2 regions of the Arthrobacter sp. MDT2-16 genome follow, and region 1 is predicted to be linked to the other one. Evidence: riboswitches for the same ligand, from Rfam matches in the RefSeq annotation. Region 1 holds a riboswitch; the other holds the start of a gene.

Region 1 (4,977 bases):
TCAAGGGATCCATGCTCATGAATGTAGACGATGACGAAGTAAGTCCAGCGTCTGAACCATTTGACGTCCAGCCAGTGGCCTATGTACTGGGGCTATGACAACTCTCATCCTCGGAGGGCCCGGGCGTTCTGGCTCACGGGTCTTCGACCGCCTGACCGTTACCGCTGCGCCGGTCCGGTTCGCATCACGTCGAACTGGTTTCGACTGGGACGACCGTGGAACCTGGGCGACCACTGTGCGTGGTAGCACGGCAGCTTATGTCTGCTTCACACCCGACCTCGCTTTTCCCGGAGTTCCCGCAAAAATGGAAGCCCTCGGTGTTCTGGCAGCACAGGCAGGACTCGAGCGGCTCGTACTGCTCTCGGGCCGGGGTGAGGAGGGAGCGAGAGCGAGCGAAGCGGCCCTGCGCAGTGGCGGCGTGCCGACCACAGTGCTGCGCTGTTCCTGGTTCCAGCAGAATTTCTCCGAGCATTTCCTCTCTGGACCCGTTCGTCGCGGTCGGCTGCGGCTGCCAGCACCTGATGTACCAGAAGCATTTGTCGATCTGGACGACGTCGCCGACGCCGCGGTGCTGGCCCTTACCCGATCGGCCCCACTCGATGCCACGTACGAGCTATCGGGGCCGGAGCTGCTGACCTTCGCGCAAGCAGCTGAAATCCTCGCTGAGGCATGTCGCAGGCCGGTGACCTTTGAATCGGTCGATGTTCCGACCTTCGTGGAGGATCTCGCCGCCGACGGGATACCAGCCCAAGAAGCCGAACCTCTGGCACACCTCTTCACGGACATCCTCGACGGCCGCAACGCTTCACTCACTGACGGAATCCAGGTCCTCCTCGACCGTCAGCCTTCATCACTGCAGACCTACGCGCAACGCACCGTCGAAGCCGGAGGTTGGTCGTGATCCAGGTCGCCACAGTCGTGGGCGCAGGTCTTCTTGGCGGCGTGTACGCAGCTTTCTCCGCAATGGTCATTCCCGCGCTACGACGCCTCGACGATGAAGGTGCCACCGCCGCAATGATCCAGATCAACAGGAAAGCAGAACGCGGACCCTTCATCGTGATGTTCGGAGTCGCCGCCCTGGCAGCCACCGGTTCCGCCATAACCGCAGCACCCCGAGGAAACACCATCGAACTGGTCATCGCGGGGGCATCCCTGGCGAGCACCATCGTAACGATGACAGTCAATGTCCCACTCAACAGGCGACTCGAACGAGACGGTTCAACTTTCTGGAACGTTTACAGCCACCATTGGACGACCGCGAACACAGTGCGCGCCACACTCGCCGCTACCGCTGTACTCACTGCTGCTACACACTGGTCCCCCACCTGAATCGGGAACGCTCAGAAGCGCTCCTTATGTCCCATACGAGATCAGCGGTTTCAGCCAGTCATCGCAGCACCACCTGGTCCTGCCTCCCAGTGCGGGATCGCCTAGCGGGCGGGCGTGTTGGGGGCGTGGGCGCTGAGGAACGATCGCGGCGAGGCGTTCGGGCAGGTCGAGTGTCGGGCCGAGCCCGTCCAGGGGTGAGCTCATGCCAGGCGGTGCCGGACCTGCTGGGCAGCAGCCGGATGAAGACGGAACTCGTATGCCCATACGACCGTGAACGCAGTGAGGAAGACCGTAACCAGCCCGGCGATGTCGCCGAGCCACATTCAGATGGCAGTGGAGGCCTCATCATCGGCTGCGGACTGCCCACCGCCGGCAGGACACTCGCCGCCCCCGACCTCGACTCGTACCTCATCCGTGGATCAGACCGGGTCTTCTCGGAAGACCTCTGAGGTCCCGACGCCGAGGTCCTGTAGGGGATGGCCCTATGTTCTTCGTTGCACTGGAACCACCCCTGAGCCTGTTGATTCGAGGAACGCCGCTGCTCCTGCCCTCGCCTCCTGTGATGGGCGATCACCTGCGTTCCCGATCCCCGCATCGTTCCGGGAGTCCCGGACGGTGCGACGAGGTGTCAGGAGCACAAGCCGAATGCCGACCGCCTCGGCCGGACCTGGTCGGTTCGGTGGATGTGCGACGGTGTACCGACCAGGCACGCGACAGGTCGCTCGGCTGGCAACCTGATCGTGGGCGCTTCATGGGCTCACTGATGCTCCGAGACCTGTGCGGCCCGGGTTGTTTCCGGGGTCAGTCCATGACGAGGCCCCCGTCGACCACCAGGTTCTGCCCGGTGATCGCCCGGGCCCAGGGAGAGGCGAAGAAAAGGACCGTGTCCGCGAATTCCTGCGGTGTGGTGACACGTCCCAGCGGGGTGGAGGACGCGATGAGGTCGAACACCTCCTCGGGGGTGGCTGCGCTGGCATCGGTGGTGCGCAGCAGGCCGCCAGAGACCATGTTCACCGTGACATCGTGCTGGCCCAGGTCCTTGGCCAGAGTCCGGGTCAGCGAGAGCAGGGCCGCTTTCGCCGCGGTGTAGTCGTGGTAGGGCACCACAGGGTTCTGGAACAAGTTGGTGCCGATGTTGATGACCCGCCCGAACCCTTGTTCCCGCATTCCGGGCAGAGCGGCTTGGATTGTGTTCAGGGCTCCTCGGACACTTCCGGAGAACTGGGCTTCGAACGCATCCCAATCAATCTCAGCTGCATACGGGCGGGCGTCTCCGTTGAAGGAGAAGGGCGCTAGCGCGTTGTTGACCACGGTGGTGATCGGGGCTCCGAAGTGTTGCTGCGCGTGTTCGAGCATGGCGCGTACCTGTTCGGGATCGGTGACATCAGCTTCCAGCGCTACAGCCCGTGACGAACCGATACGAGTTGCGCGTTCCTGGGCGCTGTCGTGGCTGACGCGGTAGTTGATCACCACCCGTGCGCCTTCGGCGGCGAAGGCATCGACGATGCTGGAGCCGAGTCCGCGGCCGCCACCGGTGATTAACACGACCTGTTCTCTGAGTTGCATGAAGGGACTTCCCTGGCTTCAGGGCGACAGAATGCGGAACCGACACCCGCAGGGGCCGGGAGGACATCCCTTCGCCAGTACGAACTGGATCAGGTTCAACGGGTGTCATCTCAGCCGGTGGGAACCGGCACCCCGTGTCACTACCTCCACACTAACCCTGGCCGGCTGGAGGAGGGTCGGCCGGATCGGCGGGACGGGGTGGATTCAGACGATCATGGCAGCGCCGGGGCCTTGGTGCTCCGGCTGGCTCCGACGGGAGCCACGCGCCTTTCCACAAGTGGCTGCTGTTCCATGCGTTGTGCGGGGAAACGCTAGGGTGGCAGTAGTGACACGGGGTGCTGCCCGCCAATGGTGCAGCTGAGAATCGATACCCGTTGAACCTGATCTAGTTCGAACTAGCGAAGGGATGTCGCGGATGGCTATTCGCTATACATCATCGGATTGTGCCGCACTGCTCGAGGAGTCGAGGGCCCGGAGCCCTCTGGTGCAGATCATCACCAACGCGGTGGTGACCAACTTCACCGCCAATGTGCTGCTCGCCCTAGGGGCAGCTCCGGCGATGGTGGACATACCGGAGGAGGCCGGGCAATTCGCCTCCGTAGCATCGGGGCTCCTGGTCAATCTGGGCACCCCAGGGCAGGAGCAGCGGGCCGCGATGGTCGAGGCCGTGCAGGCCGCCGATACCGCCGGCACCCCATGGGTCCTCGATCCGGTGGCAATCGGATCTCTGACCGTCCGCACACACTTGGCCCATCAGCTTGTCACCCACCGCCCGAGCATCATCCGCGGCAACGCGTCGGAGATCCTGGCTCTGGCCGGGGTAGGAACCGGGGGCCGGGGAGTGGATTCAACCGAAGAGCCCGCCTCCGCTCTCGAGGCCGCCAGGCAGTTGGCTGCCTCGTCCGGGTCGGCGGTGGCGGTATCCGGTGCGGTCGATCTGTTTGTCGGACCGGACGGACAGATGGTCGCTGCAGCCAATGGGAACTCCCTCCTGACCCGTGTCACGGGTGGCGGGTGCGCGTTGGGTGCGGTGATGGCCGCTTTCGCGTCGCTGACCGATGATGCAGTGTTGGCCGCGACAGCAGCCACCGGTGCTTACACCATTGCAGCGGAGCAGGCTGCGGCGCAGGCACACGGCCCGGGGAGCTTCGCGGTGAGCTTCCTCGACATGCTTGCAGGCCTCACACCTGACGACGTCATCATGAGGCTGGACCTCCGTTCCGTCGAAGCATCGGGCTCCGCACGATGATCCGCCAGGGCTTCAGGGCGGACCTCAGCCAGCACCTGCCGCTGTACCTGGTGACTGATACGGCGCAGTGCAGCCCACGATCGGTCGCGACAGTCGCGGCCGAGGCCGTGGCCGGCGGTGCCACGATGATCCAGGTGCGGGACAAGGAAGCCTCCGCGCGGGACCTGCTGCACCTGCTCGTGACTGTCGCGGATTCTGTCGGAGGCACCGTGCCGGTATTGGTCGATGACCGGGTGGATATCTTCCTGGCGGCTCGGGCCGCGGGAGCGCAGGTAGCCGGGGTGCATGTCGGTCAGTCCGACGTGCCGGCAGACCTCGTCCGGGCGCTGGTAGGACCGGAGACCATCGTCGGCTTGAGTGCGGCAACCACGGCCGAGATCCGCGCGGCGCACCGGTTTCCGGTCGGGATGGTGGATTACCTAGGGGTCGGTGCCATTCATGCGACCGCTACCAAGCCCGATCATCCTGAGCCCTTGGGGATCAGCGGCTTCAGTGCCCTCGTCACGGCAAGTTCCCTGCCGTGTGTCGCGATCGGGGGAATCAGTGGCGCTGATCTACGCCCTCTGCGAGATGCCGGTGCCGTCGGGGTGGCCGTCGTATCCGCCATCTGCGCGTCGAAGGATCCCAGGTCCGCGGCAGAGGCGTTGAAGGAGGCATGGTGTTCCTGAATGATCTGAACCCGCGTGAAGTTCCTCGGATTCTCAGCATCGCCGGAACCGACCCGACCGGTGGCGCGGGCATTCAGGCCGACCTGAAAAGCATCGCCGCCCTCGGCGGATATGGAATGGCGGTCGTCACGTCCCTGGTGGCGCAGAACACGCGGGGCGTTCGTT
Region 2 (4,977 bases), on a different contig from region 1:
GCCCTCGCACAGGCTGAGGACACGCGCCTGGCACTGGTCATCGCGCCCCTGTGGTTCGCGCTGCTCGGCGGTGCCTGGTTCCTGAACCGCAGGACCCCGCTCCAGCAGGCCCGCATCGAGGAGCACAAAGCCCTGGTGCGGTCCGAACGGGCCCGCACCGCGTAGGTCCGGCCCTCCCGTTCAGACGAAGGACCGTCCCGTCCGGGGGCGGTCCTTCGTGCGTCCGGCCTGCGCCATCGGTCCGGGCGAGGCTGTCCCCCGGCCGTGCGCGGGCGGCTCTCCGGAGGGGCCGGAGTGCCGGCGCCGGCTGACGAGGGCTGCGTTGAGACCCCCGATGGCAGCGGCGGTGATGAGGCTGTAGAGGACGGCGGCGTCCAGGGCACGCCCGGTCTCGGTGTGCGCGATCACGAGGACCGGCATCAGCACGAGCAGGGTGGTTAGGAACCAGAGGGCCCTGCTGTGGACGAAGCGCATGTCTCCTCCTTCGGCCGACGGTCTGCGACCCTCCAAGCCTAGGAAGGAAGACGACCCCGCGCGTCATCCCTGAGTAGTAAGGGGCCGGTCGTCACCGGGAGGCGACTCCGTTCCCGGGGTCGCTGCAGCAGGGGCGTTCTCAGGTCCGGCTGCCATACTGCGGGGATGGCCAAGAACAGGAGCACATCCGGCCGGGGTGTCCTCGCCGCCCGTTTCGACGACGACCTGAAGGACCGCCTGCGCTCCGCGGCGGTCAGTCCCCAGCTCCTCCTCGCCGCCAAGGCCGCGCTTGCCGCGGCCGTCGCCTGGACCCTTGCGCTGGCCATCCCCGGGGAGGCCTCCCGGTACCCGTACTACGCACCGCTGGGCGCCCTGCTCGCGATCTACCCCACCGTCGCCGGGTCGCTGAAGTCGGGACTGCAGACGGTCGTCGGTCTCACGATCGGGATCGTCCTGGCCTACGTGGCGGTCTGGGCAGGGGATCCGAACTGGGCGACGATCGCCTTCGTCGTCGGAGCGGGCGTGCTCCTGGGAGGCGCCCTGCGGAGGACGGCGGGCGGTGGGTCCGGCATCGCGTCCGCCGGGCTGTTCGTCCTCGTCATCGGCAACGACAACCTCGGGTACTCGCTCGGCTACCTCGTGCAGACCGTGGTGGGGGTGGGCGTGGGGGTCGCGGTGAGCGCGCTGATCCTGCCGCCACTGAACCTGAATGACGCCGTGGGGCAGATGAGCCGGCTCCGCAGGACGGCGGCCCGGCAGCTGCAGGAGATGGGCGAGGCCCTCGAGACGGACTGGGCCGCGGACGACCCCCGCTGGTCGGAGCGCCGGGACGACCTCATGGCGTCCGCCCGGAACGCGCGCGACGCCCTGCAGTACGCGGACGAGAGCCGGAAGGGCAACGTGCGGCGCCGCTTCCACCCGCGCGACGTCCGCCGCGACCACCAGCACGTGGAGGTCCTCGAGGTGGTCGCCGCCCACACGCTGAATATCACGAACATGCTGCAGGACGCCCTGCACGGGACGTCCAGGGAGCACCCCATCCCAAGGGCCGTCCGGCCGGCCCTCCAGCGCTCGTTCACCGCCGTCGGTGACGTGCTCGACCTGTGGACGGTGGAGGAGGACGACGCCGCCACGCTCCAGGCCGCCGAGGACAGCCTGCGGGCCCTCGCGGCCGCGGCGTACGACTCCTCCACCCCGGACGTGCCCTTCGGCGCCGCGGCCGCCATCGCCATGAGCCTGCACCGCATCCTGCAGGCCGTGACACCCGGGCTGCGCATCGAGGGCGCGGACTGATCGGGGGACCGGCCGCGGGATGCCACGAAAAAGGGAGGAGGGACGCCCCTCCTCCCTTCGACCTCCTCCGACCGGCGGAAGGCCGGACCGGGTCAGGTCAGGTCGCGGGTCTTCGAGTACCGGGCGATCGCCTTCTGCGTGGAGCGGTTGGTGAGCACCTGGATGGTGGTGCTCACGGCCCCCGAGATGATGGCGAACACGAGCGCCGAGCGCAGGGTGTTCTCCAGCCCGTCCTTGCTCTTCGGCGGGGCCTCGCCCGTGATCTTCTCCCACAGGAAGTCGACGAGCTTGGTCCCGACGAAGCCCGCACCCGCGCTGAGGCCGACGCCGAGCAGTTTGAACACCACGTTCATGGTTTCTCCTTCTGGTCCGAATAGTCCTGCGCCTAGCCTAGTCGTGCTCCGCACCCGATCGCAGGCACGATCGGCGGGACACCGCCGCGCCGGTGTAGGATCGGGAACGCTCAAGCAACACACGACAGGGGAGCGCCGATCGGCAGCATGCTGCCGGGCCGGGCGCTGAGAGTGCGGACCGCCGCAGACCCTCGAACCTGATCCGGCTAGTACCGGCGAAGGGAGTCGAGTTCTCAGAGTGCACGGGTATCGCTGCGTCGACGCCCGACACTCTCCCCTCCTGTATCCCAGGAGGAATTCCCATGGCATCGTCAACATCCCTCAGGGGCGCCCCGGCGTCGACGCGGCAGTGGCGCGTCGTCGACATCGTGGTGGCCTCGGTCATCGCGGTCGCCGTCGGCGTCCTGTTCTTCGCGTGGTCCGCCGGTTACTCCGGCATCAGCGTCCTCACCGCCGGTTTCCCGCCGCTCGCAGGCCTGTACTCGGGCGGCTGGCTCATCGCGGGCGTGCTCGGCGGGCTGATCATCCGGAAGCCCGGCGCGGCCATCTACTGCGAGGTGCTGGCCTCGGTGGTCTCCGCGCTCATCGGGACCCAGTGGGGGGTGAGCGTGCTGCTCTCCGGGGCCATCCAGGGCATCGGGGCGGAACTGGTCTTCCTGCTCTTCCTCTACCGGAAGTGGAACCTCCCGGTCGCGCTCCTCGCCGGGCTCGGTGCGGGCCTGGCGCTCGCCATCAGCGAGAACATCCTCTACAACGCGCTGTGGAGCATCGAGTTCAAGCTCCTCTACACGCTGTTCGCGAGCATCTCCGGCGTCGTCATCGCGGGCCTGCTCTCATGGCTGGCCATGCGCGGCCTCGCGAGGACGGGCGTGCTGTCCGCCTTCGCGGCCGGGCGTACGGCGGACGTGTGACACCAGCGAATGCGCCGTCCCCGGGCGCGGTGCACATCCGCACCCGGGGATGGGGGTGGCGTCACGCCGGCCGCAGGGCCTTCGCCGCGCGCCACCTCGACCTCGAGATCCAGCCCGGCGAGCGCGTGCTGCTCCTCGGTGCTTCCGGTGCGGGCAAGTCCACCGTCCTGCACGGCCTGGCGGGCCTGCTCGGAAGCCAGGACGAGGGGGAGCAGGAGGGCGAGCTCCTGCTCGACGGCACGCACCCCGCCGCGTCGCGGGGGCGGGCCGGGCTGGTCCTGCAGGATCCCGAGACGCAGGTGGTCCTCGCCCGCGTGGGCGACGAGGTGGCCTTCGCCGCCGAGAACCTCGCCGTGCCCCGTGAGGAGATCTGGCGGCGCGTGGGACGCGCGCTCGACGACGTGGGCCTCGACCTCCCGCTCGACCACCCCACCACCGCCCTGTCCGGCGGGCAGAAACAGCGCCTCGCGCTCGCCGCGGTCCTCGCGATGGAACCCGGACTGCTCCTGCTGGACGAACCCACCGCGAACCTGGATCCCGACGGCGTCCTGGAGGTCCGCGACGCCGTGGTGCGCGTCCTCGAGCGCACGGGCGCCACGCTCGTGGTCGTCGAGCACCGCGTGGCCGTCTGGGCGGACGTCGTGGACCGCGTGATCGTGCTCGACGCCGCCGGCGGGGTCCTCGCCGACGGTCCCCCCGCCACCGTCCTCGTCCAGGAGGGCACCCGCACGCGCCTCGCCGCGGCAGGGGTCTGGGTGCCGGGGTGGCAGCCCGCTGTCGGCGGGACGATGCCCGGGAGCTCCGGCTTCGGCGACGGCGTGCTCCTGTCAGCGCACGGCCTGGGCGTCGCCCGGACGCGGCGCGGCCCTGCCGCCGTCGAGGATCTCGACCTGACGGTGCGGGCCGGGGAGGCCCTGGGCATCACCGGGCCCAACGGCGCCGGGAAGTCCACGGCCGCGCTGACGCTCGGGGGCCTGCTGCGCCCGCGCGCCGGGCGGCTCGACGCCTCACCGCTCCTGGCGGGAACGGCCGGGAGCGATCCGTTCCGCTGGCGCTCGGCCCAGCTGGTGCGGCGCATCGGGACCGTCTTCCAGGAACCCGAGCACCAGTTCCTCACCGCGACCGTCGCGGACGAGCTCGCGTTCGGGCCGCGGCAGGCCGGCATCGCCGAGGCGACGCGCACCGCGAGCGTCGCCGAGCGGCTGCGCCTCACGCACCTGCTGCAGGCCAACCCGTTCACGCTCTCCGGCGGGGAGAAACGGCGCCTGTCGGTGGCGACGATGCTCGCCACCGCGCCGCGCGTCCTCGTCCTCGACGAGCCGACGTTCGGCCAGGACGCGGGGACCTGGGCGGAGCTCGTCACCCTGCTCCGTGAACTGGTCGACGACGGCGTGGCCGTGCTGTCGGTGACGCACGACGCCGAGTTCATCGCCGCCCTCGGCGGCACCACCCTGCACATCTCCGGCGGGGCGGGACGGCTGGTGTCCCGATGAGCACCGACTACCTGACGCCCGTGCTCACCGGGACGACGCTCATGCGGGCCAACCCGGTGTCCAAGCTGTTCGCCGCCGTCGTGATCACCCTGGCACTGATGGCCAGCATCGACTGGGTGAGCGCCGCCGTCGTCCTGGCCTGCGAGCTCGCGCTGATGCCGCTGCTCGGCATCAGCGTACGGGGCCTCGTCCGGCGCATCTGGCCGCTGCTGATCGCCGCGGGGGTCGGTGCCTACGGCACGGCGCTGCTCGCGGAGAAGACGGGGGCGGTGCTGCTCGACATCGGGCCGTTCCTGTTCACCGAGGGGTCGGTGGCCGCCGGGATCGCCGTGGGGCTGAGGGGACTGGCACTCGCGCTGCCGGGCATCTTCATCCTGCTCAGCACGGATCCCACGGACCTCGCCGACGCGCTCGCACAGAAGCTGCACCTGCCGCACCGGTTCGTCCTCGGGG

The links. A riboswitch is a leader RNA that binds a small molecule or an ion and turns the genes downstream of it on or off. The one in region 1 is predicted to bind thiamine pyrophosphate.
Region 2: another riboswitch for thiamine pyrophosphate. It lies ahead of ACX80N_RS02665 (ECF transporter S component); the one in region 1 lies ahead of thiM (hydroxyethylthiazole kinase).

Annotation. Positions count from the first base shown of each region.
Region 1 covers NZ_JBTNDP010000008.1:123,939-128,915, reverse strand. Annotated here, with positions in the region: gene ACX80N_RS14385 (AraC family transcriptional regulator) at 1-19, opposite strand, end outside; gene ACX80N_RS14380 (SDR family oxidoreductase) at 95-901, shown strand; gene ACX80N_RS14375 (anthrone oxygenase family protein) at 898-1,329, shown strand; gene ACX80N_RS14370 (3-oxoacyl-ACP reductase) at 2,131-2,895, opposite strand; TPP riboswitch at 2,945-3,040, opposite strand; TPP riboswitch at 3,217-3,319, shown strand; gene thiM (hydroxyethylthiazole kinase) at 3,302-4,144, shown strand; gene thiE (thiamine phosphate synthase) at 4,141-4,812, shown strand; gene thiD (bifunctional hydroxymethylpyrimidine kinase/phosphomethylpyrimidine kinase) at 4,800-4,977, shown strand, end outside.
Region 2 covers NZ_JBTNDP010000001.1:549,087-554,063, reverse strand. Annotated here, with positions in the region: gene cycA (D-serine/D-alanine/glycine transporter) at 1-165, shown strand, start outside; gene ACX80N_RS02680 (hypothetical protein) at 181-474, opposite strand; gene ACX80N_RS02675 (FUSC family protein) at 640-1,767, shown strand; gene ACX80N_RS02670 (DUF4235 domain-containing protein) at 1,860-2,120, opposite strand; TPP riboswitch at 2,237-2,361, shown strand; gene ACX80N_RS02665 (ECF transporter S component) at 2,423-3,031, shown strand; gene ACX80N_RS02660 (ABC transporter ATP-binding protein) at 3,028-4,524, shown strand; gene ACX80N_RS02655 (energy-coupling factor transporter transmembrane component T family protein) at 4,521-4,977, shown strand, end outside.